Regions from separate parts of the Streptomyces sp. NPDC001401 genome, predicted to be linked through region 2. Evidence: riboswitches for the same ligand, from Rfam matches in the RefSeq annotation. Region 2 holds a riboswitch; each other region holds the start of a gene.
The links. Region 2 has a riboswitch for cyclic di-AMP ahead of ACFY10_RS36105 (NlpC/P60 family protein). Riboswitches for the same ligand answer to the same signal wherever they lie in the genome.
Positions count from the first base shown of each region.

Region 1: it holds a riboswitch for cyclic di-AMP, as region 2 does, so the genes downstream of both, ACFY10_RS08585 (M23 family metallopeptidase) here and ACFY10_RS36105 (NlpC/P60 family protein) in region 2, are expected to answer to the same signal.
Region 3: it holds a riboswitch for cyclic di-AMP, as region 2 does, so the genes downstream of both, ACFY10_RS12670 (peptidoglycan DD-metalloendopeptidase family protein) here and ACFY10_RS36105 (NlpC/P60 family protein) in region 2, are expected to answer to the same signal.
Region 4: it holds a riboswitch for cyclic di-AMP, as region 2 does, so the genes downstream of both, ACFY10_RS18930 (transglycosylase family protein) here and ACFY10_RS36105 (NlpC/P60 family protein) in region 2, are expected to answer to the same signal.

Region 1 is NZ_JBIAWI010000002.1:193,497-201,290, forward strand. It holds gene ACFY10_RS08575 (M16 family metallopeptidase) at 1-293, shown strand, start outside; gene ACFY10_RS08580 (M16 family metallopeptidase) at 290-1,678, shown strand; cyclic di-AMP (ydaO/yuaA leader) riboswitch at 1,882-2,046, shown strand; gene ACFY10_RS08585 (M23 family metallopeptidase) at 2,059-2,823, shown strand; gene ACFY10_RS08590 (GntR family transcriptional regulator) at 3,010-3,702, shown strand; gene ACFY10_RS08595 (HPr family phosphocarrier protein) at 3,936-4,217, opposite strand; gene ACFY10_RS08600 (GNAT family N-acetyltransferase) at 4,427-7,255, shown strand; gene ACFY10_RS08605 (DUF5998 family protein) at 7,320-7,794, shown strand, end outside.
Region 2 is NZ_JBIAWI010000013.1:221,640-229,433, forward strand. It holds gene ACFY10_RS36100 (hypothetical protein) at 1-203, shown strand, start outside; gene ACFY10_RS36105 (NlpC/P60 family protein) at 207-1,688, opposite strand; cyclic di-AMP (ydaO/yuaA leader) riboswitch at 1,697-1,871, opposite strand; gene ACFY10_RS36110 (DUF5997 family protein) at 2,205-2,582, opposite strand; gene ACFY10_RS36115 (LysR family transcriptional regulator substrate-binding protein) at 2,641-3,426, shown strand; gene ACFY10_RS36120 (hypothetical protein) at 3,495-4,361, shown strand; gene ACFY10_RS36125 (TerD family protein) at 4,388-4,960, opposite strand; gene ACFY10_RS36130 (permease) at 5,085-6,119, shown strand; gene ACFY10_RS36135 (TIGR03943 family putative permease subunit) at 6,116-6,844, shown strand; partial or broken gene ACFY10_RS36140 (type I glutamate--ammonia ligase) at 6,890-7,138, opposite strand; gene ACFY10_RS36145 (alpha/beta fold hydrolase) at 7,141-7,794, opposite strand, start outside.
Region 3 is NZ_JBIAWI010000003.1:141,537-149,330, reverse strand. It holds gene ACFY10_RS12675 (alpha-galactosidase) at 165-2,234, shown strand; cyclic di-AMP (ydaO/yuaA leader) riboswitch at 2,559-2,717, shown strand; gene ACFY10_RS12670 (peptidoglycan DD-metalloendopeptidase family protein) at 2,722-3,636, shown strand; gene ACFY10_RS12665 (GDSL-type esterase/lipase family protein) at 3,847-4,992, shown strand; gene ACFY10_RS12660 (DUF6250 domain-containing protein) at 4,976-5,689, shown strand; gene ACFY10_RS12655 (SGNH/GDSL hydrolase family protein) at 5,834-6,619, shown strand; gene ACFY10_RS12650 (TetR/AcrR family transcriptional regulator) at 6,698-7,318, opposite strand; gene ACFY10_RS12645 (VOC family protein) at 7,429-7,794, opposite strand, start outside.
Region 4 is NZ_JBIAWI010000005.1:102,347-110,140, reverse strand. It holds gene ACFY10_RS18935 (transglycosylase family protein) at 91-1,071, shown strand; cyclic di-AMP (ydaO/yuaA leader) riboswitch at 1,267-1,437, shown strand; gene ACFY10_RS18930 (transglycosylase family protein) at 1,441-2,127, shown strand; gene eno (phosphopyruvate hydratase) at 2,428-3,714, shown strand; gene ACFY10_RS18920 (septum formation initiator family protein) at 3,828-4,304, shown strand; partial or broken gene ACFY10_RS18915 (DUF501 domain-containing protein) at 4,330-4,731, shown strand; gene ACFY10_RS18910 (exopolyphosphatase) at 4,939-5,895, shown strand; gene ACFY10_RS18905 (NAD(P)/FAD-dependent oxidoreductase) at 6,340-7,725, shown strand.

The sequences.
Region 1 (7,794 bases), on a different contig from region 2:
TGGACCGGCTCGGCACGGTCGCGGGCCGCGCCGACGAACTGTGCCGGTTCGCCGTCCTGTTCGGCGACCCGCAGCTCGCCCTCACCGCCGTCCAGCGCGTCCTGGAGGTGACGGCCGAGGAGGTCAAGGAGGTCGCCAAGGCCCGCCTGCGGCCCGACAACCGCGCGGTGCTCGTCTACGAGCCGCTCTCGGCCGAGTCCGCGGAGCACACCCAGGACGAGGACTTCCCCGAAGACCCCGAGTCCGAAGCCACGGTGGAAGCCACCAACCAGAACGAGGAGGCGGCCAAGTGAGCGAGCTCGCCACGATGCAGTTCCACCCGCAGCCCCAGGCGGGCGAGGCCAGGCCCTGGGCCTTCCCGGCCCCGCAGCGCGGCGCGCTCGACAACGGCCTGACCGTGCTGCGCTGCCACCGCCCCGGACAGCAGGTCGTCGCCGTCGAGGTACTCCTGGACGCGCCCCTGGAGGCCGAGCCGGCCGGCTTCGAAGGCGTCGCCACGATCATGGCGCGGGCCTTCTCGGAGGGCACCGACAAGCACTCCGCCGAGGAGTTCGCCGCCGAGCTGGAGCGCTGCGGCGCCACCCTCGACTCGCACGCCGACCACCCGGGCGTACGCCTGAGCCTGGAGGTCCCGGCCTCCCGCCTGGCCAAGGCGCTCGGCCTGCTCGCCGACGCCCTCAGGGCGCCCGCGTTCGCCGACAGCGAGGTCGAGCGGCTGGTCCGCAACCGCCTCGACGAGATCCCGCACGAGCTGGCCAACCCCTCGCGCCGCGCCGCCAAGGAGCTCTCCAAGGAGCTGTTCCCGGCGACCTCGCGCATGTCGCGCCCGCGCCAGGGCACCGAGGAGACGGTCGAGAAGATCGACGCGGCGGCCGTACGTGCCTTCTACGACCGCCATGTCCGGCCCGCCACGGCCACCGCCGTCGTCGTCGGCGACCTCACCGGCATCGACCTGGACGGGCTGCTCGGCGACACCCTGGGCGCCTGGACGGGTTCCTCGGCCGAGCCCCGCCCCGTGCCGCCGGTGACCGCCGACGACACCGGGCGCGTGATCATCGTGGACCGTCCCGGAGCCGTCCAGACGCAGCTGCTCATCGGCCGCGTCGGCGCCGACCGGCACGACCGCGTGTGGCCCGCTCAGGTGCTCGGCACGTACTGCCTCGGCGGCACCCTCACCTCGCGCCTGGACCGCGTCCTGCGCGAGGAGAAGGGCTACACCTACGGTGTGCGCGCGTTCGGCCAGGTCCTCAGGTCCGCCCCGGACGGCTCCGGTGCCGCGATGCTCGCGATCAGCGGTTCCGTCGACACCCCGAACACCGGCCCGGCGCTGCAGGACCTGTGGACGGTGCTGCGCACGCTCGCCGAGGGCGGCCTCACCGACGCCGAGCGCGACGTCGCCGTACAGAACCTCGTCGGGGTGGCGCCGCTCAAGTACGAGACCGCGGCGGCCGTGGCGAGCACGCTGGCCGACCAGGTCGAGCAGCACCTGCCGGATGACTACCAGGGGACGCTGTACCAGCAGCTCGCCGCGACCGGCACCGTGGAGGCCACCGCGGCGGCCGTGAGCGCCTTCCCGGTGGACCGTCTGGTGACGGTTCTCGTCGGTGACGCGGCCGAGATCAAGGAGCCCGTCCAAGCCCTCGGGATCGGCGAAGTCAGCGTCGTGACGGCCGAGTAGAGGCTCGGTCAGCGGCACGCGCGCGCAGGGGCCCTGGTGACTGATGAGTCACCAGGGCCCCTTAATGTCCGAATTGAGGGAGAGGTTGCCTGTCTGCCCTGTGGCATGCGCTACAAAAGGCGTGATCCGTTTGGGGATTGAAAGCGGCCCCGCTTAGCGTCGTCCGGGCTGTCCGTCAGGCACCGCGCCGCATCCGCGGCACCGGACAGCCATCGCCGAGTCCCCGTACGGCGCGAGCCAGGGGAGCCGGGGACCCACCGCAGTCCCTGGGGTGAATCGGACGCCCGCGCGTGCAGCGAGGGGGTCCGTAGGAGACCTTCCTGCTCCGAACCCGTCAGCTAACCCGGTAGGCGAGAGGGAAGGAAAGGACCAGCCACTACATGGCGTTCACGCGCGCCACCGGGAAGCACCGCCGTCCCACGCGGATGCACCGCAACACCACCCGCGCCACCGGGATCGCGGCCCTCGCCACCACCGGCGTCATCGGCACCCTGGCAGCCCCCGCGCTCGCCGCCGACACCTCCGCTGAGCAGACCGGCCTCACCCCCGTCATCACCATCGGCGACACGATCGCCGACAGGATCGACGCCCAGGCCGACGCCCAGAAGCAGGCCGCCGAGGAGGCCGCGCTCAAGAAGGCGGCCGCGGAGGCGGCGCGAGAGAAGGCCGCCGCGAAGGCCAAGGCGGAGCGCGAGGCCAAGGAGCGCGCCGCCCGCGAGGCCGAGCGCAAGCGCCTCAACATGTTCGTCGCGCCGATATCCAACTCGTATGTCTCGACGGGCTACAAGGCCAGCAGCTCCCTGTGGTCCTCCGGCAGCCACACCGGCATCGACTTCCACGCCGCGAGCGGCACGACCGTCCACGCGGTCGGCTCCGGCACCGTCGTCGAGACCGGCTGGGGCGGCGCCTACGGCAACCAGATCGTGATCAAGATGAACGACGGCACGTACACCCAGTACGGCCATCTGTCGTCCATCGGCGTCTCGGTGGGCCAGACCGTCACCCCGGGCCAGCAGATAGGCCTCTCGGGCGCGACCGGCAACACCACCGGACCGCACCTGCACTTCGAGGCCCGTACGACCCCCGAGTACGGCTCGGACATCGACCCCGTCGCCTACCTGCGCTCGCACGGCGTGAACGTCTGACGACGGATCGCAAGATCTCCTGAGGCCCCGGCTCCCCGGCCGGGGCTTTTGGCGTTTCTGTCGCCCTGCTGTCCAAAAAATATCCATGGATTCCGGCCCGCCGTCGGAAATTCCGGCTCCGTGCAATAGAGTCACCGATACACGTCAATCATCGACGTTTCACGGGGATTAAGTCGGAGGTCGGTCATGCGTATTCCGGCGCACTCGGTGTGCACGGCGATCCGGGACGACATCGTCGCCGGTGTCTACGAGCGCGGCAGCCGGCTCACCGAGGAACTCCTCGCGCGCCGCTACGGCGTCTCGCGCGTGCCCGTCCGCGAGGCGCTGCGCACCCTGGAGGCCGAGGGCTTCGTGGTGACCCGGCGGCACGCGGGCGCGTGCGTCGCGGAACCGACCGAGCAGGAGGCCGCCGACCTGCTGGAGATGCGGATGCTCCTGGAGCCGCTCGGCGCCTCCCGGGCCGCCCAGCGGCGCACCGATGCCCACCTCAAGGTCCTGCGCGGCCTGGTCAGACTGGGCCAGGAGCGGGCCAGGAGGGGCAACAGCGAGGATCTGCGCTCCCTGGGAGGCTGGTTCCACGAGACGCTCGCCCAGGCCTCCGGCAGCCCCGCGCTGACCTCGATGCTGACCCAGCTGCGGCACAAGATCGCCTGGATGTACGCCGTGGAGGCACCGGCCAACCCCGTGGAGTCCTGGGCGGAGCACGGCGCGATCGTCGACGCCGTGGCCCGTGGTGACAGCGAGCGCGCGCGGGCGGTCACGACGCTGCACACCGAGCGCTCGAGCGCGGCGCACCGGCTGCGCTTCGGCGCCCCGGAGCGGGCAAACGGTGTGAGGAACTCGCAACATCCCGTAAACATGACGGGCCTGCGGCATTAACACGGGCGCCGTATACAAAGAGGAGATATTCGGCGGAGGAGTATTTCCGCTGCTCTTTTTCTGGCGCGCCGGGAATTTCCGCTCGCGCGCCGTTCGCATGCCCGGGTGGGCGTGCTGATTATGCCTGCGGTAATGGCGTCGGAACGAAGCCGCAATGGCGGTACGGCGAAAAACGGCGGAGCCGCGCCACCCGGAAAAGGTGACGCGGCTCCGCCGTTCGGTGCGGGTGGCGCTCAGACGGTCTCGGGGAGCTCCTCGAGCCCCTCGGAGACCAGCTTCGCCAGGCGGTCGAGGGCGACGTCCGCACCCTCGGCCTCGGAGGCGAGGACGATCTCCTCGCCGCCCTGGGCGCCCAGGCCGAGAACGGCCAGCATGGAGGCCGCGTTGACGGGGTTGCCGTCGGCCTTGGCGATCGTCACCGGGATACCTGCGGCCGTGGCGGCCCGGACGAAGATGGAAGCGGGGCGGGCGTGGAGGCCCTCGGCCCAGCCGACGTTGACGCGGCGCTCAGCCATGTGATGCTGCCCTTCAGAGTCTCAGGGTTGTCTAGACCAGTTTCCCACAACGTGAAGCGTCTCCGGAGCGGTTCTTCGTCCCGTCCGGGGTGGGCAGTCGGACCGCGGCCTCGGCCCGACTTCCGTCCTTGTTCACTTCTCAACGGACTGCCGTGTTCTCCACAGACTGCCCCGCGCCGTTGTCGGACGCGAGCCGTACTCTGGGGCCCATGCAGACCTCGCCGGACCGGCACGAGTACCCCGCCCACTGGGAGGCCGACGTGGTGCTGCGCGACGGCGGCACCGCGCGCATCCGCCCCATCACCGTTGATGACGCCGAGCGCCTGGTCAGCTTCTACGAGCAGGTGTCGGACGAGTCGAAGTACTACCGCTTCTTCGCGCCCTACCCTCGTCTGTCCGCCAAGGACGTCCACCGCTTCACGCACCACGACTTTGTGGACCGGGTGGGACTCGCGGCCACTGTCGGCGGCGAGTTCATCGCCACCGTACGCTATGACCGCATCGGCGCTGATGGCATGCCCGCGTCAGCTCCGGCCGACGAGGCCGAGGTCGCCTTCCTCGTCCAGGACGCCCACCAGGGACGCGGCGTCGCCTCCGCCCTCCTCGAACACATCGGCGCGGTCGCCCGGGAGCGCGGCATCCGCCGCTTCGCCGCCGAGGTGCTGCCCGCCAACACCAAGATGATCAAGGTGTTCACGGACGCCGGGTACACCCAGAAGCGCAGCTTCGAGGACGGCGTCGTACGCCTGGAGTTCGACCTCGAACCCACCGACCGCTCACTCGCCGTCCAACGCGCGCGTGAGCAGCGCGCCGAGGGGCGGTCCGTACGGCGGCTGCTCGTGCCCGGCTCCGTCGCCGTCGTCGGCACCGGCCGCACCCCCGGCGGCGTGGGCCGCAGCATCCTCGACAACATCCGTGACGCCGGCTTCACAGGGTCGCTGTACGCCGTGAACAAGGCGCTCCCCGAAGACCTCAAGGAACTCGACGGCGTCCCCGCCCACCGCTCCGTCCGGGACATCGACGGGCCCGTCGACCTCGCGGTCGTCGCCGTGCCGGCCGAGCATGTCCCCGAGGCCGTCACCGAGTGCGGTGAGCACGGCGTGCAGGGGCTCGTCGTCGTTTCCGCCGGGTACGCCGAGAGCGGGCCCGAGGGTCGCGAGCGCCAGCGCGAACTCGTGCGGCACGCGCGCACGTACGGCATGCGGATCATCGGGCCGAACGCCTTCGGGATCATCAACACGTCCCCCGACGTAAGGCTGAACGCCTCCCTCGCCCCCGAAATGCCCCGCCCCGGCCGGATCGGCCTGTTCGCCCAGTCCGGCGCCATCGGCATCGCGCTGCTGTCCCGGCTGCAACGACGCGGCGGCGGAGTCACCGGAGTCACCGGCGTGTCCACCTTCGTGTCGTCCGGCAACCGCGCGGACGTGTCCGGCAACGACGTCATCCAGTACTGGTACGACGACCCGGACACCGATGTCGTCCTCATGTACCTGGAGTCCATCGGCAACCCGCGCAAGTTCACCCGCCTCGCGCGGCGGACGGCGGCCGCGAAGCCGCTGGTCGTGGTCCAGGGCGCCGGTTCCGCCCCGCAGGGACATGCCGTACGGGCCACACGGCTGCCGCATGCGACGGTGTCCGCGCTGCTCAGGCAGGCCGGGGTGATCCGAGTGGACACGATCACCGAACTGGTCGACGCGGGCCTGCTGCTCGCACGGCAGCCGCTGCCGACCGGGCCGCGCGTGGCGATCCTGGGGAACTCCGAGTCCCTCGGGCTGCTGACGTACGACGCATGCCTCTCCGAGGGGCTCCGGCCGCTGAGGCCGCTGGACCTGACCACGGGGGCCTCGGCGGAGGACTTCCATGCGGCGCTGCTGCGGGCGCTGGGGGACGACGCGTGCGATGCGGTGGTGGTGACCGCGATCCCGGCGATCGGGGAGGGGTCGCCAGAGGATGCCGAATTGGCGGAGGCCCTGCGGTCCGCCGCGGAGGCCGTTCCGGGCAAGCCTGTACTGGTGGTGCACGTGGAGCTCGGAGGACTCGCGGAGGCGTTGTCGGCCGCCGCGAGCACCGCACCGCAGCCGGACACCGCGGCGGCCGGCCCCCGCAGGCTCCGCCCGTCGCAACAACTACCCCCTCCGGTACGGGCACAGGAACCCGCCGCCCCCGCCACCTGCTCCCGCCTCATCCCCGCCTACCCCGCCGCCGAGCGCGCCGTCCGTGCCCTCGGCGAAGCCGTGAAGTACGCGCAGTGGCGGCGCGACAGCGCCGATCCCGGCAAGGTGCCCGAGTACGAGGACATCGACGAGAAGGGAGCCGCCCGGCTCATCGACGGGATGCTCGCGCGCGGCCAGGGGCTCACGCTCGGCACCGAGGAGACGTGCGAGCTGCTCGGGCGGTACGGCATCCCCGTGCGCAGGGCGGTGCCCGCGTTCACCCCGGACGACGCCGTCCGGGCCGCCGGGACCCTCGGTTACCCCGTCGCCCTCAAGGCCACCGCCCCGCACCTGCGCCACCGCGCCGACCTGGGCGGCGTACGACTGGATCTCGCGGACGAGGAGCAACTGCGTCGGGCGTACGCCGAGTTGACCGAGCTGTTCGGGAAGCCGGAGGAGCTGAGGCCGGTGGTGCAGGCGATGGCACCACGCGGTGTGGACACGGTCGTACGGGCCGTCATCGACCCGGCGGCCGGAGCCGTCCTGTCGTTCGGGCTCGCGGGAGCCGCCTCACAGCTGCTCGGCGACATGGCGCACCGGCTGGTCCCGGTCACCGACCGGGAGGCGGCCTCGCTGGTCCGGTCGATCCGGACGGCGCCGCTCCTGTTCGGCTGGCGGGGCTCGACCCCGGTCGACACCCCCGCGCTGGAAGAGCTGCTGCTGAGGGTGTCCAGGCTGGTCGACGACCACCCCGAGGTCGTCGCGGTGACCCTGGAGCCGGTCGTCGTCGCACCCCGCGGTCTGACGGTCCTCGGCGCGTCCGTCCGCCTCGCGCCACCCCCCGCCCGCGACGACCTCGGCCCGCGCACGCTTCCCGTCTACTGAGACGGGCACGGAGACAGCCATGACCGGTGCCTCGCAGTCAGTGCACCCCCGTAGGATGGACGTCATGGCCAAGACCAGTACGACGACCCAGGGGCTGCGCGCGGCGATCGAGCGCAGCGGCTACTACCCGGCCCTCGTGGCCGAGGCGGTGGAGGCCGCCGTGGGCGGCGAGCCCATCCGGTCGTACCTGGTCCACCAGGAGACCACGTTCGACGCGAACGAGGTGCGGCGGCACGTCACGGTGCTCGTCCTCACCGGCAACCGCTTCATCGTCAGCCACACCGACGAGCAGGCGGCGGACACCACCTCCCCGACGCCGTACGCCACGACCTCGACGGAGTCCGTGAAGATCGGCCGGATCTCCTCGGTCGTGGTCAGCCGCGTGGTCGCCAACCCGGAGCAGTACCAGCCGGGCACCCCGCCCCGCGAGGTCGTCCTCACCATCGGCTGGGGCGCCGTCTCCCGCATCGACCTCGAGCCCGCGGCCTGCGGCGATCCCAACTGCGAGGCCGACCACGGGTACACGGGCAGCTCCACGG
Region 2 (7,794 bases):
GTTGGAGGGACTCACGGTCCGCCCCGCCCTGGTCTGCGACGCGCTCGCCCCGCAGTACGAGTTCGGTCGCCTACGTCCGGGTCGAGCACCCGGTCTTCCGGCAGCACGAGGCGCAGATCCAGACGATGCTCGGCCGCCGACTCCCGTGGGCGGCCTCGCAGTTCACCGAGCTGCTGGTGTCACGGCTGGACCGACGTTCCTGAACCTCACGCAGGCCGGACCGCGATGCGGATCGCCGCCTCCCCGGCGTTGTGGATCGACTCCTCGCGGATCACCGAGCCCGGGCCGGGCGCGTGGATCATCATGCCGTTGCCGGTGTAGAGGCCGACGTGGCTGAAGTTGTCGTGGAAGAAGATCAGGTCTCCTGGGCGGCTCTCGGCGAGCGGGATCACCGTGCCGATGCTCGCCTGCTCGGCCGTGGACCGCGGCAGGGCGACCCCCGCGGCCTTCCAGGCGGCCTGGGTGAGACCGGCATTGTCGTACGACTCCGGTCCGACCGCACCCCACAGGCACGGCCTGCCGATCTGCGCCTGCGCGAAGGCGACGGCCCGGTCGGCCTTGGTGCCGGTGGGCGTCTGCGGGGTCGGGACACCCGTGTCGAGGACGGTCAGCTCCTGCGAGCGCCAGTCCTGGGCCGCAGGTATGCCCGTGTCGAGCACCGACGGCTGCGAGCGCCACTCCTGGGCCATGGACAAGCCGGTGTCGAGAACCGTCTGCTCCTGCGGGCGCCACTGCTCGGCCGCGGGTACGCCGGTGTCGAGGACCGACGGCTGCTGCAGCCGCCAGGCCTCGTCGGCCGCACGACGGGCCTGCTCCTGTGCCACGGGGTCCTGCCAGCCGCCCTGGAGCGGCTGCACGACGGCCTGCTGGGCCGTGGTGGCCCAGGCGGGCTGCGGAGACTGGGCCTCGATCGCCGCGAGCGGTGAGCTCTGCTGTGCGGCCGCCTGCCAGGTGTTCCCGGCCGGTCGAGGCTCGACGGCCGGGCGCGGGACGGAGGTCTGCTGGGCCGTGTACCGGTACAGCAGCTCGCTGGCGGCCGCGATCCTGCGTTGGCTCTCCTGCTTGGACTTCCGCAGCGAGGTCTGCTTCGACTCGGGGGCCGCCGGCAGGGCGGCGACGGCCTCCTGACGGGGTGCCGGCACGGCGGGCAGCGCGGTCGCGTGGCCGGCGGTCAGCTCGGCGACGGGACGGCGGACGCCTGCCGCGGGCAGCTCGGGCACGGGCCGCCCGGCCGCCTCCAGCTCACGGCCCGCACGACCCTCCGCACGCTCCGCCGGACGCGCGCGCCGGGTCTCGGCCGGGCGGCTCGGCGTGCGGTCGGACGGCAGTACCGCCGGGACCGTCGGGCCCAGCGACGCCCGCGCCGCGTCGAACCACTGCCTGGTGACGTTGTCGAGGTCGGGATCAGAGCGCCTGCCCCCGCCCGCCGGGGTGCCGCGCCCACGCTGGCCCGACCCCTGAGTGCGGGTCAGGTTGTACTGGCCGGTGTCGCTCTCGGCCTGGTCGTAGAGGCTGCTCACGCGCTGCCGGACGTCTTCGCGGCTGGGGCCCTCATCCCCCGTCAGGGGCACCGCGTCGGCGGTCTGCGACAGCAGCGCCACCGAGGTGAGGGCCGCCGTCGCAAGAGCGGAATTGCGCATACCGGGCAGGCCGAGGCCTCCGGTGCGCGATGGTCGATCCGGCGCCATGGGAGCCGTACTCCTTCCGTACTCCGCCTACCGAGTTAGCTGTCGGGTTCGGGCGGTCGGTTCCGGAAGGCATGCCCTACGGCCCCTGCCCTGTCGGGCAGTTGGGCCGATTCACCCCATCGTTCGGTTGGGTCCCCGGCTCCGGCTGCCACAGGGGCGCACCGGACTCGGCGGAGGCCACGCGTCCCGGCGGGGTTCGCCGGAGGAACTCGTGCGGCCTGATGCCACGCTAGCCAACTTGTGCGGCTCGTGTGAAGGTTGAAGGCCGGAATGTCCGATACGCTTTTGTGACCTTCGTCGTGATGCACCGTCAGATCCGTGCGTCGCGCACGCAACGGATCCGAACGGCAACCGACTGTCGCGGGCGGACGGCGTCAGCGCCCCAAAGGGGCGCGGGGCTGCATCGATCTGCGGCTCCGCCGCGCGGGCGCGGCCGGCCACGACGGCGCCGCAGACGAAAGGCGACATATCCCGGCCCCGCTGCGGAGCCGCACAGCGGCGCAGCCCGCGGAGCGCTCAGCGCTCAGCGTCCCGCTTCTTGATCCGCGCCGCCTCCTTGCGGACCTCGGCCTGTGTGGCCCGCTCCTTCTGCAGCCACTCGGGCTGCTCCTGCTTCAGGGCCTCGATCTGCTCGGTGGTCAGCGGCTCCGTGATCCCGCCGCGCGCGAGACCCGAGATGGAGACGCCCAGCTTCTCCGCGACCACCGGACGGGGGTGCGGCCCCTTGGCCCGCAGCTCACGCAGCCACTGAGGCGGATCGGCCTGGAAGGCGTCGAGCTCGGCTCGCGAGACGACACCCTCCCGGAATTCGGCGGGGGTGGCCTCGAGGTACACACCCAGCTTCTTCGCCGCGGTCGCGGGCTTCATCGTCTGGGTGCTCTGGTGCGACTTCATGCCGTCCAGGGTATCGACCGTGTTCGAGACCTCCGACCACGGCCGGTAACCTGGCCCGGTGACAGGCTCGGAAGCATCCCCAACGTTCCGGCTTGCGTACGTCCCGGGGGTGACGCCCGCCAAGTGGGTGCGGATCTGGAACGAGCGCCTGCCCGACATCCCGCTGAACCTCCTCGCCGTACCGGCCGCCGAAGCATCCGACGTGTTGCGCGCCGGTGACGCCGACGCGGGACTCGTACGGCTGCCGGTCGACCGTACGTTCTTCAGCGCGATCCCTCTCTACGCCGAGACGACGGTCGTCGTCGTCCCCAAGGACCACGTGATCACGGCGGCGGACGAGGTGACCGTCGAGGACCTCTCGGAGGAGGTCCTCTTCCACCCCCTCGACGACGTCTTCGACTGGGACCGGCCGCCGGGCGAGCCCGCCTTCGAGCGCCCCGCCACCACCGAGGACGCCGTGGAACTCGTCGCGGCGGGTGTCGGCCTCCTGGTCGTCCCCCAGTCGCTGGCCCGTCTGTACCACCGCAAGGACCTCACGTACCGGCCGCTGGTGGACGGCCCCGAGTCGAGCGTCGCCCTGGCGTGGCCCGAGGATGCGACCACGGACCTGGTCGAGGACTTCATCGGAATCGTCCGCGGCCGCACGGTCAACAGCTCCCGGGGCCGCAAGGCGCCGACGCCGGAGCCGAAGGGCGGGACCGGCGACACGGCCGGCGCCCGGCGCAAGCCCGCGGCGGGGAAGGCGACCGGGAAGACGGCAGGGAAGTCGACGGGGCGCAACCCGCGGGCCGGTTCCGACGTCTCCAAGGGCGCCAAGCGCAGGAAGCCCCGCCGCCGGGCATAGCCTCGGTCGGGGCGCCCTCGCCCCATTCCGATCCATCCGGTGGGGCGATGGACGGGAGGCGGGGGAGTTTGCTTCGCAAGGGGGAGCGGTCCGCAGGTGGGGCCGCGGACCGGCTGCGTGCCCGCGGACTGTGGGGCGATCGGGCCGGCCAGGGGCACGGGCAGCAGCGCGGTGCATGGTGGCGGGTGGCGGCGTTCGTCGGGCGCACGCTGCGGGGCGAGTGGCAGGGCATCGTCGTCGATCCGGTGCGGCAACTCGGACGTCGTGGGCTGCCCGCACTGTTCCTGGCGTTCCTGGCCGCCTTCGGTGTCATCTTCTTCCATGCGCTGGCGCAGCGGCCGGCCGGCGCCGTGGTGGTGCGGCTGCTCGGCGGCGTCAAGGCCGACCTGCCGTTGTGGCTGGCCCTGCTGCGCACGCCGGTGTCGCTGTACGTCCCGGCACTGGATCTGCCCGTGTGGGCGGGGATCACGCAGTTGTTCCTCGCGTTCGCGCTGGCCGAGCTCATCCTCGGCCGGGCCAGAACGCTCGTCATCTCGTACGCGACCACACTCGCCGGCACCCTCATGGTGCGCGTGATGATCGCGCTCGGTCCGGGCTGGGGCGGGCTGGGCCTGCCGCCCGGGATCGGGCAGGTGCTGGACACCGGACCGTCCGCCGCCGTCGTGGGCCTGTTCACCTATCTCGCCGTCGTCCGGCGCGCACCCGTCGTGTTCGCCCTCACCGGCGGGTCCATGGTGTGGGAGTCGATTGCCGTACCCAATCTGGCCGGCCGCGAGCACCTGATAGCCGTCGGCACCGCGATCGTCCTGGCCCTCTTCCACGTACACGGCCGCAGGCGGCCGTCCGCCCGGCCCCTCCCCCCGGTACGCCGAGCGCAGTCGCCGGGGGCGAGGGCCGGGGAGCCGTGCCCGGACGATCACGTCGCGGTCGGTTGAGCGCGTCGGCACGCACGCGACGCCGGTCAGGGCTGCGGGCTGCCGCCCATCTCCGCCGCAAAGCCCGTCGGGTCGCTGTCGAAACCTCTGACCGTCTCCTGGAACTCCCAGGCTCCGGAGGAGTCCCGGGTGAACTCGGCGACCGTCGCCGCGGTGGCGTCCGCGACCCGCCCGAAGTCGTCCTTGAGCAGCTCCGTGTATCCGTCGACGACCAGCACGCCCGTGTTCGAGACGTCGCCGAAGGGCTTGGGGCCGCTGCTCTGATGGATCGCCACGCCCACGACCACCCGCGCGAAGGAGGGTGCCAGGCGATCGAGCTCCAGGACCATCACCTCGACGAAGCCGTAACCCTGGCCGGTCTCGCTGTGCCGGCTCATGTTGATGGTGCCGTCCGGCGAGCGGCTCTCGGTGTGCACGACGTACACCGGCCGTCCGTACGGGGCGTCCTGCGAGTAGGTCGCCGCCATGATGTCCAGATGGTGAGGCGGCCGGTTCCAGGGGCTGGGATCCCACTTGAGCCGCACTTCGATCTTTCCCTGTATCTTGCCGCCGCCGCTCACCGGGCACTGCCCCTCTCGAATCAGGCCATCGCGGAACAGTCCCCCCGCAAGGTCAAGTATGTTCCCGGTCCAGTTCATTCATCCGCCTGTGGCGGCGTGTGCGCACCGTGAGGGGAGTGATCCTGGCTTATCTTCGCCACGAAATCTGACATCCGGAGTAAAAATGCAAAAAACGGATGAACTGGTTGATGTGGCGGAAGAAGTGGCGGTCGTCGCGTCGGCCGGCCACCAGGGTCGCCGCGTCACCGGACGGCCCTTGCCCGTCGTCATCGTCATGGCCGCCGGCTCGGTGGTGGTCCTCATGCTCACCGGCGTCGGATGGCTCAACCAGCCCGCTGTCGCGGCCTGGCGCACGGTCTGCCTGGCCATCACCGTCCAGGCGCTGCCCTTCCTGCTCCTGGGTACGGTCCTGTCGGGGGCGATCAACGCCTTCGTACCGGCCGACCTGTTCACCCGGATCCTGCCCCGGAGCCCCGCACTCGCCGTCCCGGTGGCCGGGGTCGCCGGGGTCGTACTGCCGGGCTGCGAGTGCGCCTCGGTGCCGGTCGCGAACAGCCTGATCCGCCGTGGTGTCACCCCCGCTGCCGCCTTCGCCTTCCTCCTCTCCGCCCCCGCGATCAACCCGATCGTGCTCACCGCCACGGCCGTCGCCTTCCCGGGAAACCCCGCCATGGTCGCCGCCCGGCTGCTGGCCTCCCTCGTCACCGCAGCCGCGATGGGCTGGCTGTGGCTCTGGCTGGGACGCGAGGAGTGGCTGCGGCCGGCCGCGCGCCATACGGGCCACCGGCCCGGACGCAGTCGCTGGAGGGAGTTCCGCCTCGGCTTCCAGCACGACTTCCTGCACGCAGGAGGCTTCCTGGTGCTGGGCGCCATGGCAGCGGCCACCTTCAACGTGGCCGTGCCGCGCTCGGTCCTCGACACCTTTTCCGGCTCGCCCTGGCTGTCCGTGTTCTTCCTGGCCGCGCTCGCCGTCCTGCTCGCCGTCTGCTCGGAGGCCGACGCGTTCGTCGCTGCCTCGCTCACCGGCTTCTCGCCCACTGCGCGGCTGGTGTTCATGGTGGTCGGCCCGATGGTCGACCTGAAGCTGATCGCCCTTCAGGCGGGCACGTTCGGCCGGGCCTTCGCACTCCGCTTCTCCACTGCGACGACGGTGGTGGCCGTGGCCGCCGGCGTCCTGATCGGAGGCGCACTGCTGTGAAGCGCCACGCCCAAGTCCTCCTGCTGGTCCTGACCGGCCTGGGCCTGCTGCACGCCGCCCTGTTCAGCGACCTCTGCCTGCGCTACGTCAAGGAAGGCCTGCGCCCCCTGCTGATCGCCTCCGGCGTGCTGCTCCTGTTGCTGGGCGTGGCAGGAGCAGCGCTGGACCGCACGGCCCCCGAAGCCGACGCACACGCACACGGCCACGACCACTCCACCGCCCCCCGCATCGCCTGGCTGCTGTTCCTGCCCGCGCTCAGCCTGCTCCTCTACGCCCCGCCCGCCCTCGGCGCATACACGGCCTCGCACACGAACAACAAGGTCGTGGCGAAGGAGCAGCGGTTCGACCCGCTGCCCGCGACCGTCCCCCTGCCGATGACCCTCACCGACTTCACCGCCCGGGTCCAGCAGGACCGGGAACAGGCCGTCAGAGGCCGCAGCATCCGCATGACCGGCTTCGCCACCCCGGCGGGGCAGGGCGGCGGCTGGTATCTGACCCGGATCATCTTCACCTGCTGCGCGGCGGACTCCCAGTCGGTCAAGGTCCGCATGTACGGGACTCCCGCACCGCCTGCCAACACCTGGGTGGCCGTCACCGGAACCTGGCACGCCAACGGCACGCTCGGCACGAAGTCCGCGACGGCGGCCCTCGACATCCACCGCACCGAGCGCATCTCCCCGCCCGTCAACGCATACACGGACGACCTTCCGCTCACCCCCTCGTGAGGCCGCGCAGGTTCGCCGGGCGCGACCGGATCAGACGGGCCCGCAAGGGCGGGTCAGACGTCCTTGCAGGAGGTACTCGTGGTCGGCCTCCAGGGCGTCCAGGACGGAGGGGAGGTCGGTGGGGACCTGGGGGACGCTCGCGTGTTCCTCGGGGGCGAGTTCGTAGAGGTCCTTGTCGACCGGCTCCGGTGGCTCCGTCTTGTTCTTGATGCCGTCCAGGCCCGCCAGGAGCATGGCCGAGAAGGCCAGATACGGGTTGCACGACGGGTCCGGGGCCCGGAACTCCAGGCGTTTGGTCAGGGCGCAGTGGACGAGCGCACGAACTCCCGGATGATCCGGGCCAGTTCCGTCGGTCGGTCCAGGGGGAGCAGCGTGTAGCCGTCGTCCACCTCGACCAGCCGCCCCTGCGGCAGCAACGCCGCGAGACGCCGGCCGTGTTCGGGCGGCATCACCCGGTCCTCGCGCGCCCAGACCACCAGAGCGGGCCGGTCGAAGAGCGGCAGACGTTCGGCGGTCGCTTCGAGCAGGCGGCGGGTGGCCCGGTTCGCGGTGCGCAGCAGTCGTACGGCGTCACGGCGGATCCCAGGCTGCCGCAGCACCGGCCGCATCCAGCGCGCGGTGGCCGCGTCGCCCCGCTTGGTCAGCCAGCCGAACGCGATCGGCAGCCGGCGCACCGTCCGCACCCGCATCTGCTGCATGAACAGCCCGAACATTCGGGGCGAGAGACGACCGGTGAGGACCAGGGTCCGGCCGGTCAGCCCGGGCGGGAAGTTGTCGAACGCGTCGCAGGACACCAGTACTGCCCGCCCCAGCCGCTCCTCCCCGTCGGCCATCAGGAACTGCGCGAGAGCACCACCCGTGTCGTTCCCGACCAGGGTGACCTCCCGCAGATCCAGCCGCTGAAGGAACTCCGCGACGAGCCGCGCCACCCCGGGCAGCGACAGATCCGC
Region 3 (7,794 bases), on a different contig from region 2:
TCCTCACGGTCCGCCCGTCCGGCGCGGCTCGTCGACGGGCGCTCTCCCGACGATACGACATGGATTCCTGAGGCAATGAGTTGTCCACAGGCGTTGCGACCAGGCCTCACGTCCCATGATGATGTTGGCGATTGGTCGCACCTGTTCGAATGTGTGGGGGCTCGATGCTCGAGATTGCCGACAATGGCCGTACGTGGCTCCTCTCGGGGCCGGCCAGCAGTTACGCCGTCCACCTCACCGAGGACGACGAGCTGCTGCACCTGCACTGGGGCCCCCGGATTGCCCTCGCCGACGCCGAGGCCCTCGCCGTCCGCCCGCTGCCCGACTACCGGCCCTTCGAGTCCCCGCTCGACGGACACGAGGAGTACCCGGTCGAGGGCGGCCCTCGCTTTGTACGGCCCGCCCTGTCCGTGCGCACCGAGGAGCGGCGCGGCACCGAGTGGCGCTTCGAGAAGTACGAGGCGGAGGGCGACCACCTCCGCCTCGGCTTCCGGGACGGCGGGCTCGCGATCACGCTGCACTACCGGATGCGGCACGACGTCGTAGAACGCTGGGTGACCCTCGACAACGAGGGGCCCGCCCTGGAGCTGCTGCGGGCCGACTCCGCCGCCTGGACGCTGCCCGAGCGCGAGGAGTGGCGGCTGTCCCAGCTGCACGGCCGCTGGGCCGCCGAGTCCCGGCTTACCTCCTCGCTTCTCACCTACGGTGAGAAGATCATCGGCAGCCGCCGCGGCCACACCGGACACCAGCACTTGCCCTGGGTCGCCCTCGACACCGACGCCACCGAGGAGCGCGGCGAGGTCTACGGCTGCGCTCTGGGCTGGTCGGGTTCCTGGCGGATCGCGGTGGCGCAACTCCCGGACGCGCGCGTGCAGATCACCGGCGGCGTCGGTTACGACGACTCCGGGCTGCTGCGTCTGGAGGCTGGGGAGTCGTACACGACCCCCGTCTTCGCCGGTCTGTGGAGCGACGGCGGCTTCGGCGGAGCGAGCCGCGCCTGGCACGCCTACCAGCGCGCGTACGTCATCCCGGACGCGGACCGGGACCGGCCGGTGCTGTTCAACTCCTGGGAGGCCACGGAGTTCGACATCTCCGAGGAGCAGCAGGGAACCCTTGCACGGCGGGCCGCGGCGATCGGCGTCGAGCTGTTCGTGGTCGACGACGGCTGGTTCGGCAAGCGCACCAGCGACCGCGCCGGACTCGGCGACTGGACGGTCAACCGGGACCGCTTCCCGAGCGGCCTCAAGCCTCTCGCGGACTATGTGCACGCCCTCGGCATGCAATTCGGCATCTGGGTCGAGCCCGAGATGGTCAACCCCGACAGCGACCTCTACCGCGCCCACCCGGACTGGGTGCAGTTCCAACCGGGACGAAAGCGGACGGAATTCCGTAACCAGCTCGTACTGAACCTGGCCCGGGAGGATGTCCAGGAGTACCTCTGGGAGCAGCTCGACGCTCTCCTCTCCAGTGCCCCGATCGACTATGTGAAGTGGGACTTCAACCGCTGCTTCACCGACGCGGGCTGGCCCGGCGAGCCCTACCCGCAGCGCCTCTGGGTCGATCATGTCCGCGCCCTCTACTCCCTGTTGGACCGGCTGCGGGCAGCCCACCCGGGCGTCGCCTTCGAATCCTGCTCGGGCGGCGGCGGCCGGATCGACCTCGGGATCATGAGCCGCACGGACCAGGTGTGGACCTCCGACAACACCGACCCGCTCGACCGGCTCGCCATCCAGCACGGCTTCAGCCAGATCCATCCCGCGCGCGCGATGGCAGCCTGGGTCACCGACAGTCCGAACACCCAGCTCAACGGGCGGGTCAGCTCGCTGCGCTTCCGGTTCGTGAGCGCCATGGCCGGAGTGCTCGGGGTCGGCGGGGACCTCACCCGGTGGACCGAGGAGGAGCTCGCCGAGGCCGGGGAGTGGGTGGGGCTCTACAAGGAGATCCGGCCGCTCGTGCAGCGCGGGGACCTCTACCGGCTGCGGCCTCCGCGCGGCGGGCTGAGCGCGGTGCAGTACGTGCGCGGGGACGAGGCGGTCGTCCTCGCCTGGCTCCAGGCGCAGAGCCACGGCGAACCCGTACCGGCGCTGCGGCTGCGAGGCCTCGACCCGACAGGCTCGTATGAATGCCTCGAAACGGGCGAAGTTCGCAGTGGTGCTGTATTGCTGTATCACGGACTGCGCACCGGGTTGCATGGCGACCTCGACGCGGCAGTTTTCCGGCTACGGCGCATCTGAGCCTTCTGTCTGGATTGGTGCTTTGGTCATTCTTCAGCCCTCTTCGTTCCAACTCGCTCAGGAATAGGGGTTCCTGAGGCAGGGCGCGTGAGGAGCGTCATATCCGTGACCGTGCGTGGCGCGTCATGTTCACGTAATTCGGGTGCTTTACAAGGGCGTTTGGGTGAGCGAGGCACCCTGGAATTCACGCACGGTCACCGGGTTTTCTCTCAAGGGATCAACAGAAACGCATTCACGGGGAACCGTCACTTGTTCCTTTGCGTCTTGGTCGCTTACGTTCGCCACCAATCCGGACGGACGCCCAATCCTGCCGCCGCCCGGTGCCCGCAGAACTCACCCGTGAACGGCAGGAGCGGGGGACCCACAGGTACAACCGCCTGTTCCGGTCTCCGGAACGGCTAGGGGTAAAGCCGCGTCGCATGCGCGGCCGGGCATCTCCAGCCCGCACCCGACAGCTCACCTCGTAGGCGCCGGAGAGGAATTCGTCATGCCCGCGAAGGGTAAGCACCGCCGCCCGAAGCCCCAGCGCTTCACCCGCTCCATCGCCGTCGCCGGAACCGGTTCCGCCGCGCTCGCTCTCCCGCTCATGGGGGCCACCGGCGCCCATGCCGCCACAACTCAGTCCGCTTCCCAGTCGGTTTCGGAAAAGGCCGTCCAGTCCCTTCCGGTCGCCGAGAAGGCGGCCCAGAAGAAGAGCGCCGCCAGTAATGCGGGTGTGCGGACCTATTCGGTGCGGACCGGCGACTATCTCTCGAAGATCGCCGACGAGCAGCATGTCTCCGGCGGCTGGCACAAGCTCTACTCGGACAACCGGCGGGCCGTCGGCGACGACCCGTCGCTGATCCACCCGGGCCTGAAGCTGACGATCGGCCGGAAGGCCGCGACGGGCACCACCAAGTCGTCGCATTCTTCTTCCTCTTCTTCGTCCGCCTCGAAGACGTCCTCGTCCTCGAACAAAACGACCGCCACCCGGACCGCCGAGTCCACCTCCACCGGCTTCACGCTCCCGGTGACCGGTGCCACCATCGGCACCGGCTACCACGTGGCCGGCAGCATGTGGTCCAGCGGGTACCACACGGGCGTCGACTTCGTCGTCCCGACCGGCACCGCCCTCAAGGCCGTCGGTGCCGGCACGGTCGTCTCCGCCGGCTGGGGCGGCGCGTACGGCAACCAGGTCGTCATCAGGCTGGCCGACGGCTACTACGCGCAGTACGGCCACATGTCCCAGCTCTCCGTCTCGGCGGGCCAGACCGTGACCGAGGGCCAGCAGATCGGCCTCTCCGGCGCGACCGGCAATGTGACCGGCCCGCACCTGCACTTCGAGATCCGCACCACGCCGGACTACGGCTCCGACGTGGACCCGGTCGCCTACCTCCGCTCGAAGGGCGTCGGCGTCGTCTGACATCCCCCACGACCACCTGCCTGACATGCTGCCGAAGGCCGGACCTCCATCCCCGGGTCCGGCCTTCGGTGTGTCCGGGTGCACTCGTGCGCCGTAGGAGTGTCGACGGCGAAGGGGTGTCGACACTGAGGGGGAATTGGGACACAGTGATCTCCGTAGCGATGCAAGCGCTTTCTCCGCCGTCGTCCGACAAGGCCTACGGAGGTCCCCGTGCCCGGCGTCGACCGACGCACCGTCGTGAGACGCGGACGTAGCTTCCTGACCTCGGCGCTGACTCTGCTGCTGGCCGTGGGCGCGCTGTTCGGCGAGGCCCGGCAGCCCGTCTTCGCCTCCGAAGAGCCGAACGTCGTAGGCCCCGACGACAGGCGGATCGCCTACGAGGGGCACTGGGGCATCACCGACGAGGCCGCCACCACCGTGAACTCCGGCTCCCGGCTGCGCTTCCGCTTCATTGGCCCCGTGGTGCACGTCCTGTTCGACGTCTCCTCGGTGACCGTGCCCGCCCAGGTGTATGTGTCGGTCGACGGCGGACCGAAGCGGCTGTTCGCCGTCGACCGCGACGACGTCGGGATCACGGCGGCGGGGCGCGGTCCGCACACCGCCGAGTTGTCGGTCAAGGACGTCTTCTCGCGGGTCAACCGGTGGACGCCGCCGCTGGAGACGGGCGTGGCCGTCAGGGGCATTCGAGGGGAGTTCCTGGGTCAACGGGTCCGTCATTCGGCCCAGTTGGTGTTCTACGGCGACTCCATCACTCAAGGCGTCATGGCCCTGTGCGACGTCAACACCTCCGACTGCGCCGACGGCACGACCGCCTACCCGACCCTGGTCGCCGACGCCCTGCACGCCTCGCTCACCCAGGTCGGCTTCGGGCGGCAGGGAGTGCTCCAGAGCGGCAACGGGGGAGTGCCGGCCGCCTCGGACGCATACGGCTGGAACTACGCGGGCTCCAGGGCCGGCCCGGACCGCCGTGCCGATGCGATCGTCGTGAACCAGGGCACCAACGACGCCTCGTACGGTGCGGCGGAGTTCCGGGCGGCCTACCGCGCCTACCTCGCCAGGCTGCGGGCCGCCGCACCGCACGCCCGCATCCTCGCGCTGCGCCCGTTCAACGGCACGCACGCCGACGACATCGCCGCGGTCGTCGCCGAACTCGCCGACCCCCGCACGGAGTTCGTCGACACGACCGGCTGGCTCTCCGTGACCGACGGGGACCTCAACGGGACCGTCCATCCCAGCGCCCAGGGCCATCGCAAGGTGGCGGACCGTCTGCTCGCAGTTCTCCGGCGCCCACCGCGACCGGTCGCGCCGTCGATCACCCCACCCGAAGGAGCCGCCTCCCGTGACGAGCACCCGTAGAGCATTCGGCGCCCTGGCCGCCGGCGCCGCCCTGGCCGCCCTCGCCCCCGCACCGGCCGCCAGTGCCTCGCCCCGCGGCCGCCTCATCGCGCGCGACGACTTCCGCCACGGTCTTGGCCGGTGGGTCGTCGAACTGGAGCAGGGCGGGACCGTCGCCGCCTCCCGCGGGATCCTGGAGGTGGACGTACCCGCCGGCGCCACGGTCTGGTTCCGGGAGCGGCTCGAAGGGCCGTACGTCCTCGAGTACACCGCCACGCCCGTTGCGGCGGGCGGCGTCAACGACCGCGTCTCCGACCTCAACAACTTCTGGAACGCCACCGACGTCCGCTCCCCGGACGACCTCTTCGCCACCCGGCGCGGCGGGGCACTGGCCGAGTACGACTACCTCAAGACGTACTACGTGGGCTACGGCGCCAACACGAACACCACGACCCGGCTGCGCCGTTACGTCGGCGAGGCCGGGGTCCGCCCGCTCGTCTACGACTACACGCAGCCGCTGCTCGTCGCGAACGAACCCAACCGCGTCCGTATCGTCTCCGACGGCTCGACGGTCCGCTGGTGGAACAACGGGCGGCTCGTCTTCGACTACACCGACCCGGAGCCGTACACAAGTGGGTACTTCGCCTTCCGGACCACGTGGAGCCACTTCCGGATCGCCGACTTCAGGGTCTGGCGGTTCACCCGTCAACATCGCTGATGGGAAGGTTATTCCGGGCTTGGCGAACCCTTTAGAAGTGGCTTATCTCACCGCGCGTCAACCCCTTCCTACGGTCGCGTAGGTCACATTCGAAGGTGAATCATGGCCGATGTGACAGACGATTCGAAGAGTGACAGCAGATCAGTGATCGGGTCGTACGTCGCGGTGGGGGACAGCTTCACCGAGGGCGTCGGCGACCCCGGCCCCGACGGGGCATTCGTCGGCTGGGCCGACCGGTTCGCGGTGCTCCTCGCGGACCGGCGACCCGAAGGCGACTTCGGCTACACCAACCTCGCCGTGCGCGGCAAACTGCTCGACCAGATTGTCGAGGACCAGATCCCGCAGGCCGTCGAACTGGCGCCTGACCTGGTCTCCTTCTGTGCGGGCGGCAACGACATCATCCGTCCAGGCACCGACCCCGACGAGGTCGCCGAGCGCTTCGAGCGGGCCGTGGTCCGGCTCACCGAAGTCGCCGGCACGGTCCTGGTGACCACCGGCTTCGACACCCGCGGCGTCCCCGTGCTCAAGCACCTGCGCGGCAAGATCGCCACCTACAACGGCCATGTCCGGGCCATCGCCGACCGGTACGGCTGTCCCGTGCTCGACCTGTGGTCCCTGAAGACCGTCCAGGACCGCAGGGCCTGGGACGGCGACCGCCTGCATCTCTCGCCCGAGGGGCACACGCGCGTGGCGCTCCGCGCCGGGCAGGTCCTCGGCCTGGAGGTACCGGCCGACCCCGACCAGCCCTGGCCGCCGCTCCCGCCGCGCGGCACCCTCGAGGTCCGACGGGACGACGTGCACTGGGCGCGCGAGTACCTGGTGCCGTGGATCGGCCGCCGGCTGCGCGGCGAGTCGTCCGGGGACCACGTCACGGCGAAGGGTGCTCTCTCGCCGGACGACATCAAGATGCGAATCTCGTCGGTGGCCTGACAGTGGTTTGAGATCGGCCCCCGCTTCGGCGGGCCGAGCAGCGGCCTGGTGGCCTGAGCCCCCGCAGAGTGCGGGGGCTCAGCGCTCCGAAGCAGTCAACGCCGCCCGCTCCAGGCCCAGTTCCCGGGCCAGCGCCTCGTCCACCCACTCCTGAGCCCGCACACGCGACACCGCACCGGCGTACGACGTCATCTGTACGGCGAGCCCGTCCAGCAGGGCCGTCAGGCGCAGGGCCGCGCCGTGCGGGTCCGGGCAGCGGAACTCGCCCGCGGCCACGCCCTCCGCGATGACCTCGGCGATCGCGGCCTTCCACTGCTTGTCGAGGTCGCGGGTGACCTCCTGCAGCGCAGGCTCGCGCAGCGCCACCGCCCACCCCTCGATCCACAGGCGCCAGCCCTTGGCCTGGCCCGTCGGCGCGTACCAGCGCACCGCCGACCGCAGCCGCCGCAGCGCCGTCGTACGGCGGCCGAGAAGCTTGCGCAGATGCCCGAGGTCGTCCTCGGCCGCGAACGTGAACGCGGCGGCGACCAGCTTCTCCTTCGTCGAGAAGTGGTACAGCACCAGCGCGTTGCTCACGCCGAGCGCCGAGGCCACGTCGGCGATCCTGACCGCCGCCACGCCCCGCGCCTCGATCTGCCCGATGGCGGCCCGCAGCAACTCCTCACGCCGCTCGGCCACACTCAACCGCACTCTCGCCACGCGGTCACCCTATTCCGTCGCCGCTGATGGCGCCGGGTGAGGGCGGGACTTGGCGGGTTCGACAGGGGTGCGCGGTGTGGGCGTACACCTACTCTGCCGGCGCGTGAGCGTCAGGAATTCATGGTCGCCCGGTCGGACTCGCTGCGCAGAACGCAGAATTCGTTGCCTTCGGGATCAGCAAGGACGGCCCAGCCCGAACCATCGGGGTTGCGGTGATCGGTGACAAAGGTGGCACCGAGGCCCAGCAGCCGGTCCACCTCCTGTTCGCGCGAGGTCTCGGGGCGCAGACACAGATGGATCCGGTTCTTGACCGTCTTGGCCTCGGGCACCTGGTTGAAGTGCAGCACCGGGCCCTCCGCCAGCAGCACCTGAGCCTCCGGGTCGCCCGGTCTGTCCTCCGGATGCAGAGGACGGCCCGTCACACTGCTCCAGAACCGAGCCAGCTCGTAGGCATCCGCACAGTCGATCGCCACGTT
Region 4 (7,794 bases), on a different contig from region 2:
CGGATACGTTCACGGACCAGCGCGGTGGTATCGAACGCCTGTCGGTGTCATGCGCCGCGCGGTCACTGCTGTCTCGCGAAAGGTCTCCGCATGCTCTCCGGGAACGGTCGACACCGTCGCCCCCGCCAGGCTCCGGCTCTCCTCGTCGCTGCCGGAGTGACCGGCTCCGCCATCGCGATCCCGCTCTTCGCCGCGAGCGGCGCCAGTGCCGCCGACGGCACCACGTGGGACAAGGTGGCACAGTGCGAGACCGGCGGCTCCTGGAGCGAGAACAGCGGCAACGGGTTCTACGGCGGGCTCAAGTTGACCCAGGAGAACTGGGAGAAGTACGGCGGCCTCGACTACGCCCCCAGCGCCGACCTGGCCAGCCGCAACCAGCAGATAGCCGTCGCCGAGAAGCTCCTGGACGACCAGGGTGTCGGCGCCTTCCACACCTGCGGACTGACCTCCGGGCTGACCAAGGACTCGGGTTCGGCCGACGTCGACACGGGTGTGCTGGACGGCGGTTCCGGTTCGTCCGGCTCATCTGATTCATCCGACTCCACCGGCTTGTCCAACTCGTCGAGTGGCGCTTCCGATGAGTCCTCTTCGTCGGATTCGTCCTCCGACTCGTCCTCCAGCACCTCCCCTTCGGCCTCCACGGACACGACGGACAACTCCGCCGAATCCGGTACATCGGCCTCGCCCTCCACCTCGCCGTCCGAGAAAGCCTCGGGCGGCTCACAGGGCGGCGACAGCTCGTCCACAGACAAGGCGAACGGGGACGACTCGGACAAGTCCGAGCAGGCGGTGGGTTCTTGGAGCCTCGTCGACACCGGAGCGATCGGCACCGGCCGCCACCGCGGCGCCAGCGCCGACGAAACCAAGGGCGAGACCAAGGGTGAGACCAAGGCCGGCAGTCGCGCGGGCGACACGTACACCGTCCATGCCGGCGACACTCTCGCCTCCATCGTCGACTCCCTTGACCTGGACGGCGGATGGCGGGCGCTCTACGCCAAGAACAAGAAGGCCATCGGTACCGACCCGAACCACATCGTCGCCGGTCAGACCCTGCAAGTGGGTGCCGAATAGGGCGAAATGCAGCGGGAGTTCACGTCACACTTCGCGCTGAATGTCCGGTTTGGTGAAAGTGTGGGATGAGTCTCAGAAGCCCTGATCGTCTTTGAAATTCGGCGGATCGCATGTCTACCGTCGTCACCGCTCGTCACCACGAGCCCCGGCTGCCGCAACGCCGAATCCTGCCAGCGGCCGTACGGGAACAGTCGTCGCTTAACAGCGCCGTAGGCAGGAGCGGGGGACCCAAGGTAAGTGCCGCACCGGGCAGTTGACGGCGGCGGCTAGGGGTGTAGCCGTGCCTCGTGCAAGCGAGGGCACGGCCGGGCAACTCAACCGGCCCGAACCCGACAGCTCACCTCGCAGGCGTCGGTGAGGGGATGAACCATGCTGTTTTCCGGCAAGGGCAAGCACCGCCGTCCGTCCAAGGCCACCCGCGTCGCCGCGCTGGCCGGCGTCACCGGTGTCGCCATCGCCGCCCCGCTGATGGCGGCCGGCAGCGCCTCCGCCGCCACCGCCTCCGAGTGGGACACCGTCGCCCAGTGCGAGTCGGGCGGCAACTGGTCCATCAACACCGGGAACGGCTACTACGGCGGCCTGCAGTTCTCCGCCTCCACCTGGGCCGCGTACGGCGGCACGCAGTACGCCTCCACCGCCAACCAGGCCAGCAAGGCGCAGCAGATAGCCGTCGCCGAGAAGGTCCTCGCCGCCCAGGGCAAGGGCGCCTGGCCGGTCTGCGGCACGGGACTGTCCGGCGCCGCCTACAACGGCGGCAGCGCGTCGAGCAGCTCCAGCAGCTCGTCCTCCACCAGCAGCCACTCCTCCGAGCAGAGCGCCTCCCGCTCCGCCGAGCGCCCGACGGCCAAGAAGTCGACGAAGACCGTCACCACCCCGACCGGCAAGAAGGTCAAGAAGGGCGACGGCGAGTACAAGGTCGTCAAGGGCGACACCCTCAGCTCGATCGCCGAGAAGCACGGCGTCAAGGGCGGCTGGCAGAAGCTGTTCAAGCTGAACAAGGACATCGTCGAGGACGCCAACCTCATCTACCCGGGCCAGCAGCTGCACCTCAAGTAGCAGCTCGGGCAACAGAGGGCTGGTAGCTGAACCACAGCGCCCTGACAGCCGTGTCCTCCAGCATGGAGGACACGTGAGGGCCTCCCCCGTCCCCACGGGCTCCCCGCTCCGGTGCGTCTTCCCCCGTACGCACCGGGGCGGGGTTCTTTTTGCCCCCACGCTTTGTTCCGTTCGGAAACAATTTACTCTCGGTTCTGCCCAAGGCGTGGTCGGCAACGTGGCCGATCGGCCTGAGGCGGTTAGGCTCGTCTCGCAGAGCCACTGCGCTACTGCCGCAGCCGCGTCACATCCATGAAGGAGATGCTCGTGCCGTCCATCGACGTCGTCGTAGCCCGGGAAATCCTGGACTCCCGAGGCAACCCCACGGTCGAGGTCGAGGTCGGCCTCGACGACGGCAGCACGGGTCGTGCCGCCGTCCCGTCCGGCGCCTCCACGGGCGCCTTCGAGGCCATCGAGCTCCGCGACGGTGACCCCAACCGCTACGGCGGCAAGGGTGTCGAGAAGGCCGTCCTCGCCGTCATCGAGCAGATCGGCCCGGAGCTGGTCGGCTACGACGCCACCGAGCAGCGCCTGATCGACCAGGCCATGTTCGACCTGGACGCCACCGACAACAAGGGCTCCCTCGGCGCCAACGCCATCCTCGGCGTCTCCCTCGCCGTCGCCCACGCCGCCTCCGAGGCCAGCGACCTCCCGCTCTTCCGCTACCTGGGCGGCCCCAACGCGCACCTGCTGCCCGTTCCGATGATGAACATCCTGAACGGCGGCTCGCACGCCGACTCCAACGTGGACATCCAGGAGTTCATGATCGCCCCGATCGGCGCGGAGTCCTTCTCCGAGGCCCTGCGCTGGGGCGCCGAGGTCTACCACACCCTCAAGAAGGTGCTGAAGACCAAGGGCCTGTCCACCGGCCTCGGCGACGAGGGCGGCTTCGCCCCGAACCTGGAGTCCAACCGCGCCGCGCTCGACCTCATCATCGAGGCCATCAAGCAGGCCGGTTACGTCCCCGGCGAGCAGATCGCGCTCGCGCTCGACGTCGCCGCGTCCGAGTTCTACAAGGACGGCAAGTACGAGTTCGAGGGCAAGTCCCGCTCGGCCGCCGAGATGACCGAGTACTACGAGGAGCTGGTCTCCGCGTACCCGCTCGTCTCCATCGAGGACCCGCTGTACGAGGACGACTGGGCCGGCTGGAAGGTCATCACCGACCGGATCGGCGACAAGGTCCAGATCGTCGGCGACGACCTCTTCGTCACCAACCCGGAGCGCCTGGCCCGCGGCATCGAGGAGGGCACCGCCAACGCCCTGCTCGTCAAGGTGAACCAGATCGGCTCGCTGACCGAGACCCTGGACGCCGTCGAGATGGCCCAGCGCAACGGCTTCAAGTGCATGATGTCCCACCGCTCCGGCGAGACCGAGGACGTCACCATCGCCGACCTCGCCGTCGCGGTGAACTGCGGCCAGATCAAGACCGGCGCCCCGGCCCGCTCGGACCGTGTCGCCAAGTACAACCAGCTGCTGCGCATCGAGGAGATCCTCGACGACGCCGCGGAGTACGCGGGCCGCTCGGCGTTCCCCCGCTTCAAGGGCTGAGCATCAAGGGCTGAACCGTAAAGGGTTAAGCCTGCGCCAGTCGTACGTACGTCCCCGTACCGGTCCCGTACCGTGTGCGGGGACGTACGCGCGTGTGACGGGAGGCGGGGAACATGGCCGTGAAGGACCGGGACCGGTTCTCCACCGCGACCAGGATCAGGCTGCTGGGCGAGCAGACGGCGGCCCGTGTCTACCGCTCCCAGACCAAACGGCAGGCCCGCCGATCCCGGCTGACCGGCCGGGCGGCGCTGCTCGCCCTGGTGCTCTGCTCGCTGGTCGTGGCCCTCGCGTACCCCATAAGGCAGTACGTCTCCCAGCGCTCCCAGATCGCCGATCTCCAGCGGCAGAAGGAGCAGGCCAAGGCGCGGGTCGAGCAGCTGCGCGACCTCAAGGCGCGCTGGCAGGACGACGAGTACGCCGAGCAGCAGATCCGGCTGCGCCTGCACTATGTGCTGCCCGGGGAGACGAGTTACGTCGTGATCGACCCGAACGTGGCCAAGCAGTCGCGCTTCGAGCAGGGCGCGGGCCACCGCCCCTGGTACACGAACGTCTGGGACGGGGTCGACAAGTCCGACGCCTCCGCCCAGTGAACCGACAGAGGAATTCAGTACAGGCATGGATACGCCCCCGCCGCCCACCCCGCGCACCGAGCCCACCGACGCCGACGTCGAGGCCTTCAAGCAGCAGCTCGGGCGGCCGCCGCGCGGGCTGCGTGCCATCGCGCACCGCTGCCCCTGCGGCCAGCCGGACGTCGTGGAGACCGCGCCGCGGCTGCCCGACGGCACGCCCTTCCCGACGACGTACTACCTGACGTGCCCGCGCGCCGCCTCGGCGATCGGCACGCTGGAGGCGAACGGCGTCATGAAGGAGATGACGGAGCGGCTGCAGACCGACCCGGAGCTGGCCGCCGCGTACCGCGCCGCACACGAGGACTACATCGCGCGCCGTGACGCCATCGAGGTCCTGGAGGGCTTCCCGAGCGCGGGCGGCATGCCCGACCGGGTGAAGTGCCTGCACGTCCTGGTGGGCCACTCCCTGGCCGCGGGCCCGGGCGTCAACCCGCTGGGCGACGAGGCGATCGCGATGCTGCCGGAGTGGTGGCTCAAGGGTCCGTGCGTGCAGCCGCTGCACGCGCCCGACCCGGCGGACGAGCTCCCCGGCGAGGCGCAGGGCGAGGTCACCGACCCCGCCGCGATCCGCAGCGGCTTCTTCGCGTACAAGCCGATGGTTCCCGAGGGCTTCAGCCGGGTCGCCGCCGTCGACTGCGGTACGAACTCCATCCGGCTGCTTGTCGCGGACGTCAACCCGGCCACGGGCGAACTGCTGGAGCTCGACCGGCGCATGACGATCGTGCGGCTCGGCCAGGACGTCGACCGGACCGGCCGGCTGGCCCCCGAGGCGCTGGAGCGGACGTTCGCGGCGTGCCGGGAGTACGCGGACGTGATCCGCGAACTGGGCGCCGACAAGGTGCGGTTCGTGGCCACCTCGGCCTCCCGGGACGCCTCGAACCGCGACGAATTCGTACGGGGCGTCGTGGACATCCTGGGTGTCGAGCCCGAGGTCATCTCCGGCGAGCAGGAGGCCGAGTTCTCCTTCACGGGGGCGACCAAGGAACTGAAGGGGCGTGACGACCTCGACCGTCCCTACCTGGTGGTCGACATCGGCGGCGGCTCGACCGAGTTCGTCGTCGGCGACGACCATGTGCGCGCGGCGCGCTCGGTGGACGTCGGTTGCGTGCGGATGACCGAGCGGCACCTCGTGCAGGACGGCGCGGTCACCGACCCGCCCACCGAGGAGCAGATCGCGGCCATGCGGGCCGACATCGAGCGGGCCCTCGACCTCGCCGAGGAGACGGTCCCGCTGCGCGAGGCGCGCACGCTGGTCGGGCTCGCCGGGTCCGTCACCACGGTGTCGTCGATCGCGCAGGAGCTGCCCGAGTACGACTCGGAGCGCATCCACCACTCCCGGATCTCCCTCGACAAGGTCCGCGAGATCACCGGGTGGCTGCTGCACTCCACCCACGTCGAGCGCGCGGCCGTCCCCTCCATGCACCCGGGGCGCGTCGACGTGATCGCCGCGGGGGCCCTCGTACTGCTGTCGATCATGGAGCGGATCGGGGCCGAGGAGGTCGTCGTGAGCGAGCACGACATCCTCGACGGCATCGCGTGGTCGGTGGCGTAGCTCTCTCTTATTACCGATCGGTAGCTCTCGGACGAGCAGGTCGGATAGCGTATGAGCGTGCCCCGGGGGGCCTTTCGGGGCCTCTCGGCGACACGCCGCCAGGAAAGTTCGTGAAGTTCTTCACAAGGAATTCCGCCTCGTGGAAGCACGAAAAGGGGCCGGTTGGGCCTTCCGGGGTCCCAACAACCCCTTGAACGTGTTCAGAAGAGGTGTGGGAAGCTTCCCTGGAGGGCGCTCACCGGGAGGTGTTACGGAGGGCTCACGACACCTCCGGCGACGCGGAGAGGCAGCTCACGCGGCATTGACAACGGGACGTACCGCCCCGTGAGACCCCCGCCGCGACACGGCCCGTGTCAGCGAGCCGCGGAGGATAACACACCCCCTGCAAGAGCTTGTGAAGGGGCGCACGAGCGACCCCCCTGGGGCAGGTGGATACTCGATGGCATGAGCACCACGGAGCGTCCCAGGATCCTCGTAGTAGGCGGTGGGTACGTAGGCCTGTACGCAGCTCGGCGTATCCAGAAGAAGATGCGCTACGGAGAGGCGACCGTCACGGTCGTCGACCCCCGGTCGTACATGACCTACCAGCCCTTCCTTCCCGAAACCGCCGCCGGCAACATCTCCCCGCGCCACGTCGTCGTCCCGCTGCGACGCGTGCTGCCGAAGGCGGAGGTTCTCACCGGCCGGGTCACCACCATCGACCAGGACCGCAAGGTCGCCACCGTCGCGCCGCTGGTCGGCGAGGCGTACGAGCTGCCCTTCGACTACCTGGTGATCGCGCTCGGCGCGGTCTCCCGCACCTTCCCGATCCCCGGCCTCGCCGAGCAGGGCATCGGTATGAAGGGCGTCGAGGAGGCCATCGGCCTGCGCAACCACGTTCTCGAGCAGCTCGACAAGGCCGACTCCACGACCGACGAGGAGATCCGCCGCAAGGCGCTCACCTTCGTCTTCGTCGGCGGCGGCTTCGCCGGTGCGGAGACCATCGGTGAGGTCGAGGACCTGGCCCGCGACGCGGCCAAGTACTACAAGACCGTGTCCCGCGAGGACATGCGCTTCATCCTCGTCGACGCCGCCGACAAGATCCTCCCCGAGGTCGGCCCCAAGCTGGGCGCCTACGGCAAGGAGCACCTGGAGAGCCGCGGTGTGGAGATCTACCTCTCCACCTCGATGGACTCCTGCGTCGACGGGCATGTGGTGCTGAAGAACGGCCTCGAGGTCGACTCCAACACCGTCGTGTGGACCGCCGGTGTGAAGCCGAACCCGGTTCTGTCCCGCTACGGCCTGCCGCTCGGCCCCCGCGGTCACGTCGACTGCGCCCCGACCCTCCAGGTCCAGGGCACCGACTACATCTGGGCCGCCGGCGACAACGCCCAGGTCCCGGACCTCGTCGGCCGCAAGGCGGGCAACGAGAACGCCTGGTGCCCGCCGAACGCCCAGCACGCCCTGCGTCAGGCCAAGGTCCTCGGCGACAACGTGATCTCCGGTATGCGGGGCTTCCCGCAGAAGGACTACAGCCACGGCAACAAGGGCGCCGTCGCGGGTCTCGGCCTGCACAAGGGCGTCGCGATGATCGTCATGGGCAAGATGAAGATCAAGCTCAAGGGCCGTCTCGCCTGGTACATGCACCGCGGCTACCACGGTCTGGCCATGCCGACCTGGAACCGCAAGGTCCGCGTCTTCGCCGACTGGACCCTCGGTATGTTCCTCAAGCGCGAGGTCGTCTCCCTCGGCGCGATGGAGCACCCGCGCGAGGAGTTCTACGAGGCCGCCAAGCCCATGCCGGCGCCTGCGGCAGCCAAGCCGGAGAAGACCGAGGCGAAGGCCTCCTGACCGGCTCCGGTCGCTGAACCGCCGAAGGGCCCCCTGCCATCCGTGGTGCAGGGGGTCCTTCGGCGTTTC